2 regions of the Bacillus seohaeanensis genome follow, and region 1 is predicted to be linked to the other one. Evidence: a T-box and tRNA genes for the amino acid it is inferred to sense, from the RefSeq annotation. Region 1 holds a T-box; the other holds one or more tRNA genes.
The links. The T-box of region 1 lies ahead of pheS (phenylalanine--tRNA ligase subunit alpha). A T-box ahead of a tRNA ligase gene usually reads a tRNA of that ligase, here a tRNA-Phe.
Positions count from the first base shown of each region.

Region 2: it encodes a tRNA-Phe, which carries the amino acid that the T-box ahead of pheS (phenylalanine--tRNA ligase subunit alpha) is inferred to sense. The anticodon was not compared.

Region 1 covers NZ_JBHUMF010000030.1:165,403-168,775, forward strand. The annotation lists gene pheT (phenylalanine--tRNA ligase subunit beta) at 1-868, opposite strand, end outside; gene pheS (phenylalanine--tRNA ligase subunit alpha) at 887-1,924, opposite strand; T-box leader at 1,973-2,212, opposite strand; gene ACFSUL_RS12345 (TrmH family RNA methyltransferase) at 2,270-3,031, opposite strand; gene sspI (small acid-soluble spore protein SspI) at 3,194-3,373, shown strand, end outside.
Region 2 covers NZ_JBHUMF010000035.1:159,314-162,686, forward strand. The annotation lists gene wecB (non-hydrolyzing UDP-N-acetylglucosamine 2-epimerase) at 1-48, opposite strand, end outside; gene upp (uracil phosphoribosyltransferase) at 68-697, opposite strand; tRNA gene ACFSUL_RS21145 (tRNA-Arg) at 1,161-1,234, opposite strand; tRNA gene ACFSUL_RS21150 (tRNA-Asn) at 1,323-1,397, opposite strand; tRNA gene ACFSUL_RS21155 (tRNA-Ile) at 1,419-1,495, opposite strand; tRNA gene ACFSUL_RS21160 (tRNA-Gly) at 1,511-1,584, opposite strand; tRNA gene ACFSUL_RS21165 (tRNA-Gln) at 1,673-1,747, opposite strand; tRNA gene ACFSUL_RS21170 (tRNA-His) at 1,791-1,866, opposite strand; tRNA gene ACFSUL_RS21175 (tRNA-Trp) at 1,881-1,954, opposite strand; tRNA gene ACFSUL_RS21180 (tRNA-Tyr) at 1,963-2,046, opposite strand; tRNA gene ACFSUL_RS21185 (tRNA-Phe) at 2,082-2,157, opposite strand; tRNA gene ACFSUL_RS21190 (tRNA-Asp) at 2,275-2,351, opposite strand; tRNA gene ACFSUL_RS21195 (tRNA-Met) at 2,385-2,458, opposite strand; tRNA gene ACFSUL_RS21200 (tRNA-Ser) at 2,486-2,578, opposite strand; tRNA gene ACFSUL_RS21205 (tRNA-Ile) at 2,586-2,659, opposite strand; tRNA gene ACFSUL_RS21210 (tRNA-Met) at 2,690-2,763, opposite strand; tRNA gene ACFSUL_RS21215 (tRNA-Ala) at 2,779-2,851, opposite strand; tRNA gene ACFSUL_RS21220 (tRNA-Pro) at 2,875-2,951, opposite strand; tRNA gene ACFSUL_RS21225 (tRNA-Arg) at 2,966-3,042, opposite strand; tRNA gene ACFSUL_RS21230 (tRNA-Leu) at 3,049-3,137, opposite strand; tRNA gene ACFSUL_RS21235 (tRNA-Gly) at 3,148-3,222, opposite strand; tRNA gene ACFSUL_RS21240 (tRNA-Leu) at 3,236-3,320, opposite strand; tRNA gene ACFSUL_RS21245 (tRNA-Lys) at 3,327-3,373, opposite strand, start outside.

The DNA of each region.
Region 1 (3,373 bases):
CACGTCTTACAACGATTTCTTTTGAACCTAAACGATCGTAATCAAAAGCATGTAAAGGCTGACCATATTCAAGTAATACATAGTTTGTTATATCTACTATATTATTATGAGGTCGAATTCCAGCTGCAATTAAGACATTTTGCATCCACAGTGGAGAAGGGCCAATTTTAACATTCCGAATAACCTTCGCACCGTACAATGGATTATCTTCTTTTGCTTCCACTTTGACAGAAATATAATCGGAAGCTTTTTCTGTGCTTTCTTTATAAGTAGATGCTGGAAGTTTGACATCCCGATCTAATATTGCAGCTACTTCGTAAGCAACTCCAAGCATACTTAAACAGTCAGAGCGGTTAGGTGTAAGCCCAAGTTCAAGGACCGCATCATCTAAGTTTAACAGTTCAACAGCGTCCTTTCCGACCTCTGCATCATCAGAGAAAACATATATTCCTTCCGCATGCTCTTTTGGAACTAATTTGCTTTCTACTCCTAGTTCTTGAAGAGAACAAATCATTCCACGGGATTCTTCCCCACGTAGCTTCGCTTTTTTTATTTTAAAATTCCCCGGTAGCACTGCTCCTACTTTAGCTACTGGTACTTTTTGGCCTTGGGCTACGTTTGGAGCTCCACAAATGATTTGGACGGGAGCGTCTTCTCCAACTTCCACTAAGCATTTGTTTAATTTATCTGCGTCTGGATGTTGTTCGCATTTTACTACATGACCGACAACAACATTTTTGATTCCTTCACCAATTTTCTCAATGCCTTCTACTTCTATACCGCTTCTTGTAATCTTTTCTGCCAATTCTTCAGGAGATATTCCTGATAAGTCAACGTAATTTTCCAACCACTTATATGAAACAAACATATTACTACCTCCGTTCGATTATTCTTGTATTCCAAATTGAGTGAGGAAACGAACATCATTCGTATAGAAGTGTCGAATATCATCAATACCATATTTCAGCATTGCAATTCGTTCAGGTCCCATACCAAATGCAAATCCTGTATATTTTTTCGAATCATACCCTGCCATTTCAAGTACATTCGGATGTACCATTCCGGCACCAAGAATTTCAATCCATCCAGTTTTTTTACAAACATTACAGCCTTTTCCGCCACACATTTTACAAGAAATATCCATTTCAACAGAAGGCTCTGTAAACGGAAAGAAACTAGGACGTAAACGGATTTCTCGATCTTCACCAAACATTTTTTTCGCAAATACTTGAAGAGTTCCTTTTAGATCACTCATTCGAATATTTTCATCAACCACCAATCCTTCAATTTGAGTAAATTGGTGTGAATGTGTCGCATCATCTGTATCACGACGATATACTTTCCCTGGACAAATAATCTTTATTGGCCCTTTGCCATTTTTACCTTCCATCGTTCTAGCTTGAACGGGAGATGTATGCGTTCTAAGTAAAATATCCTCTGTAATGTAGAAAGAGTCTTGCATATCACGAGCAGGATGGCCTTTTGGAAGGTTCAACGCTTCAAAATTGTAATAATCTTTTTCCACTTCAGGTCCTTCTGCTATTGTGTATCCCATACCAATAAATAGATCTTCAATTTCTTCGACCATCTTTGTTAAAGGATGATGACTACCTTTACGGACAGGACGCCCTGGAAGAGTCACATCAATCGTTTCAGATTCCAGTTTCTTTTGCACAGCTTCCCTTTCGAGCTTCTCTTGTTTACTTTCAATTTTTTCCTTTATAGAGCCGCGTACTTCATTAGCCAGGGCACCCATTTTTGGTCGCTCTTCAGCCGAAAGTTTCCCCATTCCCTTTAATATTTCAGTTACAGGACCTTTTTTACCGAGATACGCCACACGGATATCGTTAAGCTCTTTTAAGTTTTGAACTGATTCTATTTTTTCAAGTGCCTCTGTTTGAAGCGCTCTTAACTTATCCTCCATTTTCTTTTCCTCCTTTTTTCATTACAAATAAAAAAACCCCATCCCCTAAAAAGGGACGAGGTTTGGATTCGCGGTACCACCCTTATAAGTATACAAATCCGTATACTCACTTCATTCGGATAACGGCTTATGCCGGAGCATCTTTACATTTCTATTCAGAAATGGTCCCGATGCCAACTCAAGAGGTGAAATTTTCACAACATATCTTAATAAGAATGCTTGCAGTCAAAATGGCATTCTCTCCCTGAAAAAAGACGATGTGTTACTTTCCTCTGTCCATGTTTTTACTCATATGTGAATCATTATAGATAAAAATCGACCGTATTTCAAACCTTTTTCGCTAAATTATTGCCCAATTTTTAAATAATATAACAATATGCCAGCTGCAACGGCAACATTTAACGACTCACTCTTCCCATAGATCGGAATATATAGGTTTTGATTTGTTTCAGAGAGCACTTCATTTGATACTCCATTTCCCTCATTACCGACAATTACGGCAAATGTTGAGGATGGCTCCACATTTGTGTATTCGACTCCATTTTCTAGTGCTGTTCCGTAGATTGGAATTTCTTTGCTTTTTAATAGTTCAATGGTTTGTTGTAAATCGCTTCGTACAATCGGCAAGTGAAAATGGCTGCCTTGTGCTGACCTTAGAACTTTTGGGTTGTAAGGATCTCCTGAACCAGCCCCAAGAACTACCATATCAATACCAGCTGCATCTGCGGTTCTGATCATCGTTCCAATATTCCCTGGATCTTGGACTCCATCGAGTAGGAGAAAGGTTTTCGCACCGCTTATTTCCATACTTTTCTCCACTTGACTACAAACTGCAAAGATTCCTTGAGTCGATTCTGTATCTGAAAGAACTTTTGATACTTCCTCCGCCACGATTGTAATGGAAATAGAATCCACATTCCATTTTTGCGGAATATCTACCCCATCACTCACGATTAATTCTAAAACAACTTTATTTTGTTTTAGCGCTTCTTCCACTAAATGGAATCCTTCTACAATAAATGTATTTGTTTTATCTCTCTCTTTTTTAGTTAATAACTTTTTCCATTGTTTTACTTGCGGATTTTTAGAAGACTGTATGTATTTCAAAAGAAGTTCCCTCCTTTAGCTAGTTTTCATGCCAAGTATGTCAAGTTTTTTATTCATAAAATATTTAAGGTTACATTATACATGAACTTTCATACATAATAAATTAAATTCGGGTGAAAATAACATTGAAATAGTTACTTTAAGAAAAAGGAGCGTTTAGACATGGGCCTAAATCTTAGAAATGCGATTATTCATAACGTTTCTGGAAATAGTCAAGATGAATTAAAAGACACGATTGTAGATGCCATTCAAGGTGGAGAAGAAAAAACACTTCCAGGTCTTGGTGTCCTACTTGAAGTTTTTTGGCAGCATTCTAGTCAAGAAGAAAAAAGTATGCTGTTA
Region 2 (3,373 bases), on a different contig from region 1:
TTCTGGTCTTGTACCGAAGATTGTCATTACTTTTATAGGCTTGTCCACTATTTTCACCTGCTTTTCATTATTTTGTACCATATAATCTGTCTCCTGCATCGCCAAGACCAGGTACGATATATCCTTTTTCATTTAACCCTTCATCAAGTGCTGCGATATAAATATCTACTTCCGGATGTGCTTCTTTAATTGCATCCACACCTTCAGGACAGGCAACAAGACACATGAATTTGATGTTTTTCGCACCACGTTTTTTTAGTGAGTTAATCGCTTCAACAGCAGACCCGCCAGTAGCAAGCATTGGATCTACTACAATAAGCTCACGCTCTTCCACATCACTAGGAAGCTTCACATAATATTCAATAGGCTGCAATGTTTCAGGATCACGGTACAAACCAACATGTCCTACTTTTGCTGCAGGAATAAGCTTTAATATTCCATCAACCATACCTAGTCCCGCACGAAGAATCGGCACAATCCCGAGTTTTTTTCCAGCTAATGTTTTGGCTGTCGCCTGACTAACTGGTGTTGCTACTTCAATTTCCTCCAATTGTAAATCACGTGTGATTTCAAAGGCCATTAGCGTAGCCACCTCATCTACTAGCTCACGAAATTCCTTTGTACCTGTGTTTTTATCTCTAATAAATGTTAATTTGTGTTGAATTAATGGATGATCAAATACATAAACCTTACCCACTCTAACTCGCTCCTTTATGCTGTTTTTATGTAAAATAAATTCCTGTTTCATGATTTACACTATTGCCTATTGTACATAAAAGAGAATCTAAGGGCAATAAAAGTGAGGAAGTGTAAGGAAATTTTTAAGAAGATGTAATTCTTTCGAGTCACATGTAAGAATCAGAAGAGTATAAGTCGAATTTGTTCTATAAAATACAGAGGTTTGGAATCTTTATCCCTCATGTTAAAAAGAAAAAAACTTTTTTAAAACAATAGATTCAGTTTACGGGCAGAAAAAGCTAAGCAGGCTCCCTATACTAGTTTAGATGCAGACTGTTCTAATAGAAAGGTTATTCAAAAGAGAACTTTTTATTATTTTCCCTACAAAAAAAGCGACTACCATATTGGTAATCGCTCCTCGTTATATTTTTAGATATTCATATTAGTTTTTTCTATCACTCTACCATAGTTATGTTTAAATACGCGCCTTAGAGGATTCGAACCTCTGACCTACAGCTTAGGAGGCTGTCGCTCTATCCTGCTGAGCTAAAGGCGCATCACACTTGAAATAAAAGAAATAAGCATGTCTACGGGACCTATCCTCTTAGCAAAGGGCGATCTTAAAAATTTCTTCATATAAAAAATGGCTCCGCAGGTAGGACTCGAACCTACGACCAATCGGTTAACAGCCGATTGCTCTACCACTGAGCTACTGCGGAACAAGAAAAATTATTTAATTATGGTGGGCCTAAGTGGACTCGAACCACCGACCTCACGCTTATCAGGCGTGCGCTCTAACCAGCTGAGCTATAGGCCCCCATTATGTATTATTTGGAGCGGGTGATGGGAATCGAACCCACGACATCAGCTTGGAAGGCTGAGGTTTTACCATTAAACTACACCCGCATGTATAAATTTATTGTAAATACTCAAGTTTGACTTGCTATGAAAGCTTACCTATCTTTGACTAACAATTAACCAAGTTATTTGAAAATGGCTGGGCTAGCTGGATTCGAACCAGCGCATGACGGAGTCAAAGTCCGTTGCCTTACCGCTTGGCTATAGCCCATTGAAAAGCAGCATGAGTCAATTTTTATAATAATACTTTACTTTGGGGCGATTGATGGGAATCGAACCCACGAGTGTCGGAGCCACAATCCGATGCGTTAACCACTTCGCCACAACCGCCATTATTTATCTATTGGCAGGGGCAGTAGGAATCGAACCCACACTGGAGGTTTTGGAGACCTCTGTTCTACCGTTAAACTATGCCCCTAATTTTGGTGGTGGAGGGGGGCAGATTCGAACTGCCGAACCCGAAGGAGCGGATTTACAGTCCGCCGCGTTTAGCCACTTCGCTACCCCTCCATACTTCCTGAAAAACTAAGGGAATATTAAGTTAATGGTGGCTCAGGACGGAATCGAACCGCCGACACATGGATTTTCAGTCCATTGCTCTACCAACTGAGCTACTGAGCCTTATTTAATATGTATCCTAATTTCAGACAAGGCTTTCTTCATCATACAACTTCCAGGAAATTTTTTCAAATCTCAATTCAATCTGTATGCTGATTTTATAAGTGCCCTATATGTAAATGGCGGTCCGGACGGGACTCGAACCCGCGACCTCCTGCGTGACAGGCAGGCATTCTAACCAACTGAACTACCGGACCAAATTAAATTTTCATTTTACTGAAAACCTGGTATTGCGGGGGCAGGATTTGAACCTGCGACCTTCGGGTTATGAGCCCGACGAGCTACCAGACTGCTCCACCCCGCGCTAATATGAATTATTGTTTAAAGGATATGGCGGAGGAAGAGGGATTCGAACCCCCGCGGGCTTTAACACCCCTGTCGGTTTTCAAGACCGATCCCTTCAGCCAGACTTGGGTATTCCTCCATATAAATGGACCCTGTAGGACTCGAACCTACGACCGGACGGTTATGAGCCGTCAGCTCTAACCAACTGAGCTAAGGGTCCAATATTACTAGCACTAACATTAATTTCTTATAGCGGCGGAGGGGATCGAACCCCCGACCTCACGGGTATGAACCGTACGCTCTAGCCAGCTGAGCTACACCGCCATTTTAAAAATAATATGGAGCCTAGCGGGATCGAACCGCTGACCTCCTGCGTGCAAAGCAGGCGCTCTCCCAGCTGAGCTAAGGCCCCATGTTTGTATTTAAACTTTCTACTGGTCGGGAAGACAGGATTCGAACCTGCGACCCCTTGGTCCCAAACCAAGTGCTCTACCAAGCTGAGCTACTTCCCGTTTATTAATTAAGATGGCGCGCCCGAGAGGAGTCGAACCCCTAACCTTTTGATCCGTAGTCAAACGCTCTATCCAATTGAGCTACGGGCGCGTATTGTGGTGCCGAGGACCGGAATCGAACCGGTACGGTAGTCACCTACCGCAGGATTTTAAGTCCTGTGCGTCTGCCAGTTCCGCCACCCCGGCAAAGTTTCTTTGGAGCGGAAGACGGGATTCGAACCCGCGACCCCCACCTTGGCAAGGTGGTGTTCTACCACTGAACTACTTCCGCGTTATAAAAGCAGTGGTGCGGGTGAAGGGACTTGAACCCCCACGCCTTGCGGCGCCAGATCCTAAGTCTGGTGCGTCTGCCAATTCCGCCACACCCGCAAATAGTGGTGAGCCATGAAGGATTCGAACCTTCGACCCTCTGATTAAAAGTC